DNA from 2 places in the Paenibacillus sp. FSL L8-0494 genome. Region 1 is predicted to be linked to the other one. Evidence: riboswitches for the same ligand, from Rfam matches in the RefSeq annotation. Region 1 holds a riboswitch; the other holds the start of a gene.
The links. Region 1 has a riboswitch for glycine ahead of NYE35_RS30555 (amino acid permease). Riboswitches for the same ligand answer to the same signal wherever they lie in the genome.

Region 1 (7,797 bases):
TTAAAGCAAATCATTAATCCTAAACCTGTTCCATTACTTTTTAATGAATAAAAAGGAGTGCCTAGCGACTTAACCTCTGCTTCTGACATCCCGCTTCCTTCATCGATGATTGTTATCTCAATAAAATTATTGTTCCTATTCGCCATAATAGAGACAGATTTACCAACTTCCGAAGCCTCTAAAGCATTTTTTATTATATTAATAAGCAGCTGCTTAAATTCAATTTTATTAATAGAAATCATGCAATCTTCTTCTACGTAGGTAACGATTTGATTATCAGATAACATTGCGTAGGAATGGAGCAATCCTGTAACACTTTCAAGTACATCCTTCACATCTACTTTTTCTAATTTTTGCTCTCCATTTGGCTTTGAAAGGGTTAGAAATTGCGAGATAATCTGTTCTACTGTGTTTAATTCATCAATCATTAATTTAAATTTTCTTTTCATAGGATCATCAAATGAAGGATCCTCATCAAAAAACTGCAAAAAACCTCTAACCACTGTCACTGGATTTCTAATTTCGTGCGCAACGGCAGCTGTTAATTGTCCAACCATCTTTAAACGCTCAGATTGCTGTAATTGTTCATAATAAAGCTGCTGTTTTTTCATCCGTTTAAATGATATTTGAAAAATGAAAAATAATAACACTTGAACCGCTATTATATTAATGAAATTGCCTAGCATATCATAATGTAAATATGTATATAAATCCCCTCTATCAATCAAGAGGATATAGCCAAATGTAATTACCATTAGTACCCCATTTATAATGAAGGAAAAATAGAACAATTTTAAATCAAAAAATAGAATAGACAGTGCAGGAATAAGACAAATGAGGATATAGGTAGTCCATGTTTGAGGATATAAAAAGAATAGCGTATAAAAATACGCAAATCCAAATAGAATGATAATCTTTCTAAAAGTATGTGTCTCATGCTTAGGGTAAATCCATAAACAAACCGTTAGAAACGCCACACATAAAAAATGAATGATATAACCAAAATCAATCCCATCTAACTCTAGGGTAGATAGTATCAATCCAAACATCATAAGAACGATGATCATTAACATTAATATGTAATAGGTTTTTCGATTCACCCGACTGTAGAACTCTCTCATGAATTCACCACTTTTAAATTGATTTTACCATTACGATAGTTATCTTACTTGTAAACTTATTGTCGAAATAAGAATTATATCAGTTGAAATAGTAATAAACAATAACTGAAAAAAACTGTAAACTCGATGATATTATAGTTTGTAAAAAATTAAAAAACCGGGAGATACCATTTTAACAGTATCTTCCGGTTTTCTGTTTAACTTTGCATATTCTTTAAGCAAACGTCCATGTAGGAACGCTTGAAACCGGCAAGGGCTCCCTGCCCAGTCGCGGTTGAATATAACCACGGCTTCTGCGCCGGTTAAAGCTTTCCTCATAAACTAGAGAGGTGTTTCGGTCCTGATTATTTTATTATCTCTTTCCCTCTTTCTTCTATTTATCGAATACAAAACAAATAATAAAATAAACCATAAAGGCGTCAACAATAATGCCGGACGAGTTTCATCAGCAAACAGCATAATTATGAGTATGATTGCAAACAAGGCTAGAACAACATAATTCACAAAAGGTGTGAACGGTGCCTTGAATTTTGATTTGGCCTGCAATTCCGGCTTCGTCTTTTTATATCGCAAATGGCAAATTAGAACGACGCCCCAAACCCAGATGAAACAAATGGCACTAATCGTTGTCACGATGCCAAAGGCCGTCTCCGGAATCAGCTTACTCAACAAAGCCCCTACAGATAAGACAAGCGTGGATATGAATAAAGCATTACTTGGCACATGATTTTTATTAAGCTTTGCAAAGTTGGCTGGAGCCTGGTCATTTCTGCTTAGATTGTATAGAATCCGGCTTGTTGAGAACATCCCGCTGTTACAAGCGGAAGCAGCTGAAGTTAATACAACGAAATTAATAACCCCCGCGGCAATCGGAATCCCCACTAAACTAAATGTTTTAACAAAAGGACTTTCTGCCGGGTTTAGTTCTGTCCAAGCGTTGATGCATAATAAGGCAATAATAGCACCCACGTAGAAAAATAGAATTCGCAAAGGTATTTTATTAATCGCCGATGGGATAGTTTTTTCTGGATTGGATGTTTCCGCTGCTGATACCCCCACCAATTCCACACCCACAAAAGCAAACACAACCATTTGAAATGAAAGTAAGAACCCGGAAATCCCGTTTGGAAATACTCCCCCATGTGCCCAAATATTACTGAGCGCAACCGTTCCGGTAGTTGTTTTGAATCCAATCACCAGTAAAACTACCCCTATGGCAATTAACGCGAGAATAGTGATTACCTTAATTAAAGCAAACCAAAATTCCAATTCGCCAAAGCTTTTTACAGTTAATAAATTGAGTCCTAATAAAATAATTAAACAAATGACTGCGGGTATCCATTGCGGGATATCAAACCAATATTGTACATAGACCCCAACAGCTATAATATCGGCCATAGCCGTCATGATCCAGCAAAACCAATAGGTCCATCCAGTTACAAACGCCGCCCGCGGTCCAAGATAGTCTTCGGCAATGTCTGTAAAAGATTGATAACCTGCTTTTGACAACAGAAGTTCTCCCAATGCCCTCATCACAAAGAAAATAGCGATACCCACGATTAAATAAGCAAAAATGATCGATGGTCCTGCCAGCTGTATAGCTTTTCCAGATCCTAAAAATAATCCGGTACCGATGGTTCCACCAATCGCAATGAGCTGAACATGTCGATTCTCTAAATCTCTCTTTAATTCTTGTGCTGCCATTTCGAACTCCCCCTTATGTGAAAAAAATAACAAGTGAAAATGATAACAAAAAAGAGATTGGATACGCTCCAATCTCTTAGGTATAAGAATAATAAATAAAATACATTTATTTATTCTGACGATGATCAGAATAACAAATGAATTATCTAGTACTCTTCTGTCCTTTTGCCTGAGATTGTGAACCCTTCGGCGCCGGGGGATTCCCCCACGGTCTCTCCAGAAGCTGCTCCTGCTATAGTGTGATCCATAGCAATCATAGCTTGCGAATTATTTAATTTTTATGTCGCTAACTTCATTTTTAATATTTTTCAATACTAATCATTGTCAAATATTTTGTCAATAACATTAATTACCGCTTTATTATTGTTCCATTAACTTTTATTGCACACAATTAAGGGCTTGTCAGCCAAGCCGCCAATTCTTCTGTCTGCAGGCACAACCTTCAATACGCTCTCCTTAGCACTCCATGACTGACTAACACCTTACATGTTTTCGTTTGAAGCCCAGCTGCGATTTATCAACTGCCTTTTGAATATTAATTGAAGCATTCAAAATCTTGCTTTTTGTACTACCGGTATGGACTTCCACCGGGCCAACTTCCTTTGCAATCTCAACCGCTTTATCATGAAGCGGCAGATAGGATACGCCCACAGTGTAGATGAAATTGTTCATTGCGTATTTCGTTCGTTCAGGGGCATCATGAATCGTATTTTTAGCAAGCTCCAACATAGCGGCCAATTTTTCTGCGGAAAATTCACTGTCCGGGCGATTTCCGAGCAGCCAGCAGTAACAGTTCCAGCCCGCCGACATTTTCAACTCTATATCACTTGCAATCCATTTATCAGAAACCTCTTGCGCAATATCCGTCTCCGCCAACGTTACTGCCACCACAAAGTCCGATAGCATATAGAAATAAGCCCCAGCAATCCACCGCTCAAAATCCGACTCTGACATTGCTTTAGGCTCCGCGATCACCCCGGCAAAATACATAGCGTCGTAATTTCCCGTAGCATAAAGCTGCTCGGCCAAGGGTTGATTATGTTTTATTTTTCTGAAGATAGGCTTCATCTGGCCTGTGGCCACACCAAAAAGCGGTTCGTGCGCGCCATTGGATAGATATATTTTCTTGGTGCGTTCCTTGCCGAGAGCTTCAAGCTCTTGCATGACCGTTTCTAAATCCATTGTTCGCACTTCCTTTTTTATGAATATTGGCTAGGGACTCAAACTTTACTTGAATATATCATAAAAGCCCTTATAAATATCTTCTTTTATACATCAAGGTAATTTGCCCCGCTATGTATTCAGCGCTATATTGGTTGCCATCCTTAATCCACCACATAATAATCCCCAGTAGTGAGGCTGCAATAATATCAACGGAGACTACCTCCTTAGTAGAGTCAATGTTCCTCGCGTTTCTTCGTTTTTCGACAGTATTTTTTAACAGGTTGGTCAAGTGGTTTTTGAAGCCTTTATGCTCAATCAATACAGCAAAAACTTTCCGGTATTCAAAAAAATAATTTAAAAAGGTGATCAGCTGCTCCTGTTCGTTGTTGCTCTTCATTTGTAATAGCGGTTCAACCTTCATGGATAGGTCATCGAAGATTTCATGTACGATCTGGCGCAATAAATCGTTAATATCCTCATAATGCAAATAAAACGTTGCGCGATTTAGTTCCGCGCGGTTGGCGATTTTTTGGACGGTCAATTGCGAAATCTCCACATTGTCGGACAATAATGAAAAAACAGCGTTTTTCAACATCTTTTTTGAGCGAATGGCTCGTGGGTCAACTCTTTTATGTTCAGTCATTTCATCCCTCTATTATCGTTTAAATGGCCTTTCATCAACTAATTTGCCTATTCTGTCGATTAGTCGACATTTTCAATAAAATTGCAAATAGGAATACTTTTTAAATCCTGATATGATTTATTTTATTGACACTATGTCGAAAAAGCAATGAAGAGAGGACTGCAACATGCAAGAAGACACTAAGAACATAAATAAAGGGATCTTATTAACCATCTTAATCTTTGGTTGTTTCTTATCCACACTCAATCAGACGCTTTTAAATGTCGCCTTAAGTAGTTTGATGGATGTTTTTGATGTCACAGCAACAACCGTACAATGGATTTCAACAGGATTTATGCTGATCAACGGGATTTTGATTCCGATTACGGCCTATTTAATGAAACGTTTTACAACACGGCAATTATTTATAAGTGCCATGTCATTTTTATTAATCGGTTCTATAATTTGTGCAGCAGCGCCGAGCTTTAGTCTACTCTTAATCGGACGGATGATCCAAGCTGCCGGTGCAGGGATTATAATGCCGCTCATGATGAGTGTTGTGCTCGCGATCTTCCCCGTTGAAAAACGTGGCAGCGCTATGGGACTGCTTGGGCTGGCGATGATATTCGCTCCTGCTATTGGGCCAACGCTCGCGGGTTTTGTTGTCGAATACCACTCTTGGCGCTGGTTATTTATCGGGCTTATTCCACTTGTCCTCATTGTTATAACGTTGGCGTTCAAGTATTTAGTGAATGTATCTGAGACGTCTAAGTCGAAGCTTGATGTGGTAAGTGTTCTTTTATCAACCGTCGGATTCGGCTTAATTTTATACGGCTTCAGTAGTGCAGGAAGTAAAGGCTGGGATGATGTAATCGTGATCCTGACCTTAGGGATTGGGGTCGTGGTAACAGCCGTATTCTGTCTTCGACAAGTCAAATCTGATGATCCACTGCTAAACCTGTCGGTCTTCAAAAATAAAGTGTTTACGATGACATCTCTTATTAACGTATTAATCACGATGATGATGTACGCAGATATGATTTTATTGCCTATTTATCTGCAGAATGGTCGCGGGTTTACAGCATTTGATGCAGGACTACTATTGTTGCCGGGCGCACTCGTAAATGCGTTCATGTCACCCGTCACCGGTAAATTATACGACCGTTTCGGTGCGAAACCGCTGTTCATCATTGGCCTATTGTTTATTATTCCATCTATGTGGGCGGTAACAGATTTATCTGAATCGACCACGTATACTTATCTAATGATTCGTACCATAGGCCTGCGAATTGGATTAAGCTTCATTACTATGCCACTCAATACAGCCGGACTAAATGCGTTGCCCAAACAACTTGGCACTCATGGTACAGCTGTGAATAATACCGTTCGCCAAATTGCCGGGGCCATTGGTACTGCTGTCGTAATTACAATTTATACAGTGCAGGCAACCAGTCATGCAACTACACTGATGCAGAATAATCCCTCCGCTACTCCTGAGATCCTTAAATCCCTTACATCGATTCTTGGAGCAAGTGACGCCTACTACTTCATGATGATTTTATCCATTGCCGCATTTGTTATAACATTATTTATGCCCACGAAAAACAAGCTCATGATTGAAAAGAAAGCAAACCTAGTTAGCAAGGAACCTCAGTTGTAACTAGTAATTGCAGAGTAAATGAAGAAAAGCCATTCCTTAGCGGAGTGGCTTTTGTTATACTTATGAGCTTTCGTCAATCATTAAAAATATCATTTTCAACTCCTTTTATACATTTTTTCTGCTTCAATAGGACTTTCTTTTGCCGTGATATGATGCGGAATTACCCGATAAACTTGAACCGGACCGCCAAATACAGCCGATCTATACTTTTCCACATGCTGCTTGGACAAGGGGCGATTATAATAACCCGGTACGTATTTATTGATCAATTCCTGAAGTACGTGTGTGGCTTCATCCAAATCTGAAATCGGTTCTGCTTGTCCAAAAATCATTACGCTCATATAAGCTGTATCCGTTTTGGCTGGTACCGGGTCTGTAATAGTTCCGTATTCCTCACATACCGTAAAACATACCTCCGGATTATCACGCATGACCTGATTACGTCTTCCATCTCCAGCCCCGTGAATATACAGTTTCCCTTCAGTCCATACATAATTAAGTGGCACAACATAAGGGAGGTTCCCATCAACCAACCCCAGATAACCTAATCTCGTTTGGTGAAGGAACCTTTCAATCTTCTCTTGATCTAAGCATTCCCTGGTCTTGTAACGAACCGAATTCATATCGAATCTCTCCTTTTATTTAAATTGCGGATACCAGCGTTGTTACGGTAGTATATCAATGAATGGATTGTATTAAAATATCCAAAATTCGCTGTTTAGAGCAATCCATAATTCGTTTTTTATGATTGGAGTTTCTATTTGGAGGTATGTACGATGATGAAAGTAATTCGCAATGATAAGAGACCAATCTGGCAGCAATTGCTTGATCAAGCGATTCATAATATTACTAGCGGAGTCTGGGCACCAGGAGAATTACTGATTCCTACCCGCGAACTTGCGCACATCGTAGGTGTCTCCCGCTCAACTATACAGATCGTCTATGAGGAATTGTTAAGTCGAGGTTATACAGTTACCTCCCGCCGGGGAGGGACGCGAGTTAGTACGTGGAAGCAAGTCACTATGTCCACGAAGGAAATAGAAACAGAGGGCCCCACACCTCCGTCACTCTCCTTGCTAGACTCAGCTGTTGATCAATTACATGACTGGTTCAGAGGTAAAGAACAGCTAGAAGTGGATATTGATTTCAGTCCCCATGAACCCTATTTGGATGAACAATTTCAAAAAAACTGGCGGCAATCGCTGCTCCAGGCATCCGCTGAAATGGATTTATCAAGCTGGGCTTACGGTAACTGCTACGGGTACACACCATTACGTGAGCAAATACAGCGTTATTTATCACTTGAACGGGGCATACATGTCCAAACCAATCAGATTCTGTTGACCTCAGGAGCTCAGCATAGTATTGACTTAATCGCACAGTCACTTTTAGCTGATGGGGACACTGTCTCAGTAGAGGATCCAGGTTTCCCAGCTGCTTGGATGGCAATGAGATACCGCCGTATGAATGTGGTACCCGTTCCCGTTGATGAGTATGGTCTAGTGGTTGAACATATTCACCCGCAA
Region 2 (7,797 bases), 450 kb from region 1:
CATCATCTCAATATCGTAACGTGTCCGTTGTTCCAGACGTTGCGCTTCCAGGAGCTTGCCTGCGTCACGAAGCACGGTCAGCCGCTCTTCCAGCTCCCGTTCAATATTGACTATTGCTACACGCATCGTTTCTTCCTTGGTAACAAAGTGAGAAGCCGGAAAAATGGCGACATGGTCGCGTTCACCGATCAATTCACCCGTTAAAACATCAATTTCAGTGATCCGCTCAATCTCATCGCCAAACAATTCAACGCGAATCGCATGTTCACCCTGAGATGCCGGGAAGATTTCAACCACATCACCACGTACACGGAATGTTCCGCGTACAAAATTGATATCATTGCGCTGGTATTGAATATCCACCAGTCTGCTCAGAATCTCATTGCGCGGCTTCTCCATCCCAACCCGCAAGGACAACAGCAAGCTTCCGTATTCCATTGGTGAACCGAGACCGTAAATACAAGACACACTCGCTACAATAATAACGTCACGCCGTTCGAACAAGGAGCTTGTCGCGGAGTGGCGAAGTTTATCAATCTCTTCGTTAATGCTGGAATCTTTCTCAATATAAGTATCGGAGGAGGGAATGTACGCCTCTGGTTGGTAATAGTCGTAGTAGCTGACGAAATAGTCTACCGAATTATTCGGGAAAAACTCCTTAAACTCACTTGCCAGCTGGGCAGCCAGTGTCTTGTTATGCGCAATAACCAGCGTGGGGCGATTTAATTTGGAAATAACTTGCGCGACAGTAAAGGTCTTCCCTGTACCTGTCGCTCCCAGCAGCGTCTGGTGCTTCTTACCCTGCCGGATGCCTTGTAGTAATTCATCTATGGCATGAGGCTGATCGCCCTGGGGTGTATACTCGGACTCCAATTCAAAAGTCTTCGTACTGACGACAATATCACTCATTTGCCCGTCTCCCCTCTATCGTCTAAACTAGATTAATATATTATAATTGTTGTCTGAATCTTCTCTCTCCATACGATAGTAAAAAATATGGAAGATAAGAATATGTGTTCCCGTTCATTATACAGTGTTGCTTAGATCGATGCAAACCATAATACACAGAAATGTTAGGAGCTTGAAGCATGGATATTACCGCAATAATCGGCCTAGTGGCCGGACTGGCTGCGCTAATCGGCGGCTACCTCTGGGAAGGCGGAAGCCTTTCCGGACTGCTGCAGCTTAATGCAGCTTTGATTGTATTTGGAGGTACGATTGCCGCCGTAATGATCAGCTTCCCGGCAGCTAAGCTACGTTCCATTCCCACCGCTCTGCGCATGGCTTTTGGCCGCAATCCTGAACGTGATGAAGAGAAGGCAGAAGAGCTCATCGCAATGGCCACAGTGGCCCGCCGTGGCGGCGTTTTAATGCTCGAAAAACAAGCGGAGGTACATCCTGATCCTTTTACCCGTGAAGGACTGCTGCTTATCGTCGATGGCACTGACCCTGAGCAGGTAAGACAGATTTTGGAATTGGAAATGGATGCGAAAGAATTGAAGCATGAAAGCTACGCCAAGATTTTTGAAGCCGCTGGTGGATATGCTCCAACGATGGGGATCATCGGTACAGTTATGGGACTCATTAGGGTACTGGGCAACCTTACAGACCCATCAAATCTAGGTACCTCTATCGCAGTAGCGTTCACTGCAACACTGTACGGAGTAGCCATCGCTAATCTAATATTTTTACCCATTGCTTCCAAAATCAAATCCCGCAGCCAAAGTGAGCTGCATAGCATGGAGATGCTGCTAGTAGGCATTCTTTCTCTACAAAACGGGGATCATCCGTTGCTGGTGCGTAAAAAACTGAACTCCTTCATTTCAGACACCACCACAGATGACCGTGCAGAAGCAAGAGGTTTTATATGAGACAAAGAGACCGGCGCAAACGGCGGGTAGAGAATCGAGAAAGCCGTGATCGTTGGATGATTACTTACGCAGATCTAATTACGCTTTTACTTATATTTTTCGTTATATTGTATGCGATGAGCAGCCTGGACACTGACAAATACAATATCGTAACCGGCTCTTTATCCCAGACTTTCAAGTCGAGCAGCACTGTTCTTGAAGGCGGAGATGGTATTTTAGATGCTGGAAAGACCCCTGACAACAAACCAGAGAGTACAGATGGGAATGGGAACGCAACTGCAAAACCAAATGACGGTTCTGATAAACAAACGGAGAATGAAACACCTTCAGCACGGGAGTTGGCTTTTCGAGAACAAGAGGCGAAGCTTGCTGAGTTAATGGGTGTGATCACCCACTATGTGGAGGAGAATAATCTCGGTGAACAAATATTTGTAGCCGACAAACCGCAGGGCATAGAAATCACGCTCAGCGACCGTTTTCTTTTTGATGTGGGTAAAGCAGATGTGAAGTCACCAGCCCTTCCTGCTCTTCAGCAGTTGTCAGGCTTATTCAAAGATATCGGGGCAACGATCAGCATTGAAGGACATACGGATAATACACCAGTGTCATCAGCTTCCCGTTATAACGACAATTGGGAGCTATCGGGTGCTCGTGCGCTTTCTGTGCTGCGCTTTTTCTTAGATAATGAAGGACTGAACCCGGACACTTTTCAATATGCAGGTTATGCCGATACCCGACCAACAGCAGATAATACTACGGTAGCAGGCAAACAAAAAAATCGACGCGTAGAGATCATTGTACTTCGACAGCTTCAAGAGGTGGAATAAAATATAGTTGTTTGCGCTCAGAGCTAAGTTCGGCGGCAGGAGCCTTTGCAATTACCACATTGAGCTAACAAGGGGCTTCATCCAATTTAATTAGGGAAAACCTCCCTGATTATTCACCTATTATCGTATCCAATCGCGGAATGAGGGAATTACTCCCTGATTATTACTCTTTTTAGTCTGAAATAGTGGTTTTACCGAGATGATTAGGGAGGAATTCCCTAAAACCCTAACTCTCAAGCTATAATCGTCTAAAATGAGGGAGGTTTTCCCTAATTCCATACTCCACTAGACCCTCAAACCACTCGATTGGGTTTACGAATACTCGCACAATCTACATAAGAAACACAAACAGCAAGTCCCCAAATCGCAGAAACTTGCTGCTAAAAACATCACACTTGATCAGACTATTTCCCGTCCCCAATTTCCAATTATTCAGCAACTAACGCGCTATAACCGGCTGCATCTAACAGACCTTTTACAGCATCAGCATATTCTCCATCAACTTCAATCTCAAAAATCCAACCCCCGCCATATGGCTGATCATTGATAAGCTCCGGACTAGCTTCTAATCCATCATTCACCTTGGTAACCGTCCCAGAGACGGGCGAATACAATTCCGATACCGTCTTAACGGATTCGATACTGCCTACGCTGTCACCGGCCGAAATGGTTGATCCTACCTCAGGAAACTCAACAAATACGATGTCGCCTAATAAATGCTGAGCATGGTCCGTAATCCCAACACGTACTACTCGTCCTTCTACTTGCTGTGCCCATTCATGCTCTTCGCTGTAAAGAAGGTTGTCTAATACTTCACTCATTTCAAGCCGCCTCATTTCCAATTTGGAGTTCTAAATTTAGTTATAGCCTAAGTTATCCCGGCTCACAATGTCAATATTACTAACAGGAAATTTAAATTTGTCATTTTTTCGACGTTTTCTTGTTGACAGCGCCCGACTATACCCGTTTAATGGAGACATACAAGAAGAAACGACGTTGTCGTCTTTTTATAGACAATCGCCGTTTCTCGGAGAAATATAAGGATAATGTATAATGTGAACCATATACTTTCTTATATTTGAAATAAATATAGTTGCGGATGATGGCATAGGGAGAGACTGTCTCACTTGAAGACGGCGCCGAAGGAGTAAGCCCTAACAGGGGTGAATCTCTCAGGCAAAAGGACCTTTGTCGGACGTATCTCTGGAGAGCATCAGACGCAAGGCTAGATGCGTCAGATCACCAACGGGGAAACCTGCAAGCTAGTTACGGCAGGGTAACTCTCAGGTACAAAGGACAGAGCAGAAAGCGATTTGTGCATTTATGCATGATTGCTTCTGCCTGTCCTTTTTTCGTATGTAATCAGATCAAGGGGAGTGACGACATGGATGCTTTGAGAAGAACACCTTTTTATGATCTCTATTCCGCTTATGCGGAATCCAGATGCATTGACTTCGGTGGCTGGGAGCTGCCAGTACAGTTTACAGGTATCGTAAAAGAGCATGAAGCCGTTCGCCAGCAGGCTGGGCTGTTCGATGTCTCGCATATGGGTGAATTCATGGTGATTGGGAGCGGTGCAGAAGCCTTTTTGCAAAAAATGACAACCAATGATGTCAGCCGTCTCACGGATGGTGCGGCACAATATACACTGCTCTGTTATCCAAATGGCGGAGTTGTCGACGATCTACTCGTGTATCGCCTAAGCGAAGGGCATTATATGCTCGTCGTTAATGCCTCCAACATCGACAAAGACTTCCAGTGGCTGCAAGAGCATTTGACCTCTGAATTCGGCGAAGTCACGCTCACTAATGTCTCTGACGAGACGCTTTTGCTCGCCTTGCAGGGTCCTCTGGCAGAAACCATTCTCGCGGAAGTTACTGATGCTCCTATTTCAACACTCAAGCCTTTCCATTTCATCGAACGCGCCACCGTTTGCGGTGTAGAGGTACTTATCTCCCGTACGGGTTATACCGGTGAAGATGGCTTCGAGATTTACGCTCCGCTGGAAGGTGCAGAAACGTTATGGAACGGACTGCTTGCAGCAGGCGCGCCCCACGGATTAACACCTGCTGGACTGGGTGCACGGGATACCCTGCGTTTTGAGGCAAAATTACCACTGTACGGTCAGGAACTATCCGCTGACATCACCCCGCTTGAAGCAGGAGTACAGTTCTTCGTGAAGCTGGACAAAATAGACTTTATCGGACGCGATGCACTAATACAGCAAAAAGAAGCTGGGATTCCCCGTCGCCTTGTCGGCCTAGAAATGATTGATCGAGGCATTCCACGCTCCCATTATCCTGTTTGGGCAGATGGGGTTAAGATTGGTGAGGTCACAACCGGAACACAGTCCCCTACGCTGAAACGGAACCTGGGGTTGGCTTTGATTGATGCTGCTTACAGTGAAATAGGCACAGAGGTTTACGTAGAGATACGCGGCAAGCAGCTTAAGGCTGTAGTGATCAAGGCCCCTTTTTACAAGTATAAACGCCTTTAGCGTCCATATAAGGACGGTGAGCTTTTAAGCGAGAAATAGAAGGATAAAGTATAGCGTGAAAATTGTACTTTCTTATATTTTAAAAAAAGCCAAGGAGTGAAACCTTAATGAAGCACCGTTATCTGCCCATGACAGAACAGGACCGCGTAGAGATGATGGAGGCCGTCGGGATTCAGTCTATAGATGAGCTGTTCTCCGATATTCCTGAAGCGGTACGTTACCAAGGCACTATGCCGATGTCTGAACCACTCGATGAATACGCCCTGCTGCGCCACATGAAAGGTTTGGCTGACCAAAATGCCGACTTTGATTCTCACGCCAGCTTCCTCGGCGCCGGATTATACGATCATCACATCCCTGTGGTCATCAACCATGTCATTTCCCGTTCTGAATTCTACACTGCCTACACTCCTTATCAACCGGAGATCAGCCAAGGTGAGCTGCAAGCGATCTTCGAATTCCAATCCTACATTTGCGAACTAACCGGTATGAAAGTTGCCAATGCCAGTATGTATGATGGCGCTACAGCTTTATCCGAAGCAGCGGTTCTCGCGGCTGGTGCTACCAAACGCAAAAAATTAATCGTCTCCCGTACCGTTCATCCTGAGGCTCGCCAAGTGCTATGTACTTCGGCTAATGCTTGGGGTCTGGAGGTGGTGGAGATTGACTATAAAGACGGTGTTACCGATCAAGCTAAACTCGCTGAAGCTATCGATGGAGATACTGCCGCAGTGCTTATTCAATCGCCTAACTTCTTCGGCAGCATCGAGGATCTTCGCTCGGTTGAGCCGCTGATTCACGCGGTTAAAGGTCTTCTTGTAGTCAGCGCGAACCCAATAGCTCTAGGTGTACTTGAAACTCCGGGCAAACTTGGAGCCGACATCGTAGTGGGTGATGCTCAGCCACTTGGTATTCCAGCTTCTCTCGGGGGTCCAACTTGCGGATTCTTTGCCGTAGCTGATCACCTGATGCGCCGCATGCCAGGCCGGATCGTTGGCCAAACGGTAGACCGTAACGGTAAACGTGGCTTCGTTCTTACACTTCAAGCGCGTGAGCAGCATATTCGTCGTGAAAAAGCGACATCGAATATCTGCTCCAATCAGGCGCTGCTGGCTCTCTGCGCATCCGTCTACTTGTCCGTTATGGGCAAAGAAGGCATGCGTGAAGTAGGCGAGCTAAATATTCGCAAAAGCCATTACGCTGCTAATAAACTCAGCGGACTAACAGGTGCTGAACTTGCCTTCTCCTCCCCATTCTTTAACGAATTTGTCGTGAAGCTTCCTGAAGGCAGCAGTGTGGCCTCTATTAATTCGAAGCTGCTGAAGGAAGGTTATCTTGGGGGTTATGATCTGGGTCGTGATTATCCTGAACTTGCTGGACATATGCTGGTTGCCGTAACGGAAAAAAGAAGCAAAACCGAAATCGACCAATTCGCTAGCGCACTGGAGGGCTGTTTATGAAACCGGAGCAAAGTCTAATTTTTGAATTAAGCCGTCCGGGCCGTTCGGCCTATTCTTTGCCACTATGCGATGTGCCGCAGGAAGAAACCTTGGAATCCCTAATTCCATCGGATTTACTCCGTAGCGAACCCGTCGTACTTCCAGAAGTATCGGAAGTGGATGTCATTCGTCACTACACTTCTCTTTCACGTCGCAACTTTGGTGTAGACAATGGCTTCTATCCACTCGGTTCATGCACGATGAAATACAATCCGAAGATTAACGAAGATGTTGCCCGCTTCTCCGGCTTCGCCAAAATTCATCCCTACCAACCGGAAGAAAGTATTCAAGGCGCACTTGAATTAATGTATACCCTACAAAATGATCTGTCCGCGCTGACGGGCATGGATGCAGTATCCTTACAGCCTGCCGCAGGTGCTCATGGTGAATGGACCGGCCTCATGATGATCCGCGCCTACCATGAAAGTCGCGGCGAGACGCGTACTAAGGTTATCGTGCCGGATTCCTCGCACGGAACCAATCCTGCTAGTGCCTCAGCAGCAGGACTTGAAACGATCACGATCCCTTCCACAGATAAAGGAATGGTCGATCTTGAAGCACTGAAGGCAGCCGTCGGTAGCGACACAGCCGCACTGATGCTGACTAACCCAAGCACACTCGGCTTGTTCGAGACCCAAATTGTCGAGATTGCTGAGATCGTGCATGAAGCAGGGGGCTTACTCTATTACGATGGAGCCAACTCCAATGCCATTATGGGCATTACCCGCCCTGGCGACATGGGCTTTGACGTTGTGCATCTGAACTTGCATAAGACAATGAGCACCCCACATGGCGGTGGCGGCCCTGGAGCCGGACCAGTCGGCGTAAAATCTATCCTCATTCCATTCTTGCCACAACCTACTGTGGTAAAGAATGAAGATAGCAGCTTCTCACTTCACTTCGGTGGTCCTGAATCTATTGGACGCGTGAAAGCTTTTTATGGAAACTTTGGTATTCTGGTTCGTGCCTATGCCTATATCCGGACCTATGGTCCAGACGGACTGCGTGAGGTATCCGAAAATGCTGTGCTGAATGCGAACTATATGATGCACCGTCTGGCGCCGTATTTTGAAATCCCATATCCGGGTGTATGTAAGCATGAA

Region 2: linked by a shared signal. The riboswitch ahead of gcvT (glycine cleavage system aminomethyltransferase GcvT) and the one ahead of NYE35_RS30555 (amino acid permease) in region 1 are both predicted to bind glycine.

The regions. Positions count from the first base shown of each region.
Region 1 is NZ_JBBOPQ010000001.1:6,774,407-6,782,203, forward strand. It holds gene NYE35_RS30550 (sensor histidine kinase) at 1-1,121, opposite strand, end outside; gene NYE35_RS30555 (amino acid permease) at 1,443-2,825, opposite strand; glycine riboswitch at 2,973-3,055, opposite strand; gene NYE35_RS30560 (DNA alkylation repair protein) at 3,300-4,007, opposite strand; gene NYE35_RS30565 (TetR/AcrR family transcriptional regulator) at 4,078-4,632, opposite strand; gene NYE35_RS30570 (DHA2 family efflux MFS transporter permease subunit) at 4,799-6,271, shown strand; gene NYE35_RS30575 (pyridoxamine 5'-phosphate oxidase family protein) at 6,367-6,894, opposite strand; gene pdxR (MocR-like pyridoxine biosynthesis transcription factor PdxR) at 7,048-7,797, shown strand, end outside.
Region 2 is NZ_JBBOPQ010000001.1:6,324,834-6,332,630, forward strand. It holds gene uvrB (excinuclease ABC subunit UvrB) at 1-909, opposite strand, end outside; gene NYE35_RS28635 (flagellar motor protein) at 1,089-1,871, shown strand; gene NYE35_RS28640 (flagellar motor protein MotB) at 1,868-2,698, shown strand; gene gcvH (glycine cleavage system protein GcvH) at 3,127-3,519, opposite strand; glycine riboswitch at 3,798-3,896, shown strand; gene gcvT (glycine cleavage system aminomethyltransferase GcvT) at 4,083-5,195, shown strand; gene gcvPA (aminomethyl-transferring glycine dehydrogenase subunit GcvPA) at 5,303-6,655, shown strand; gene gcvPB (aminomethyl-transferring glycine dehydrogenase subunit GcvPB) at 6,652-7,797, shown strand, end outside.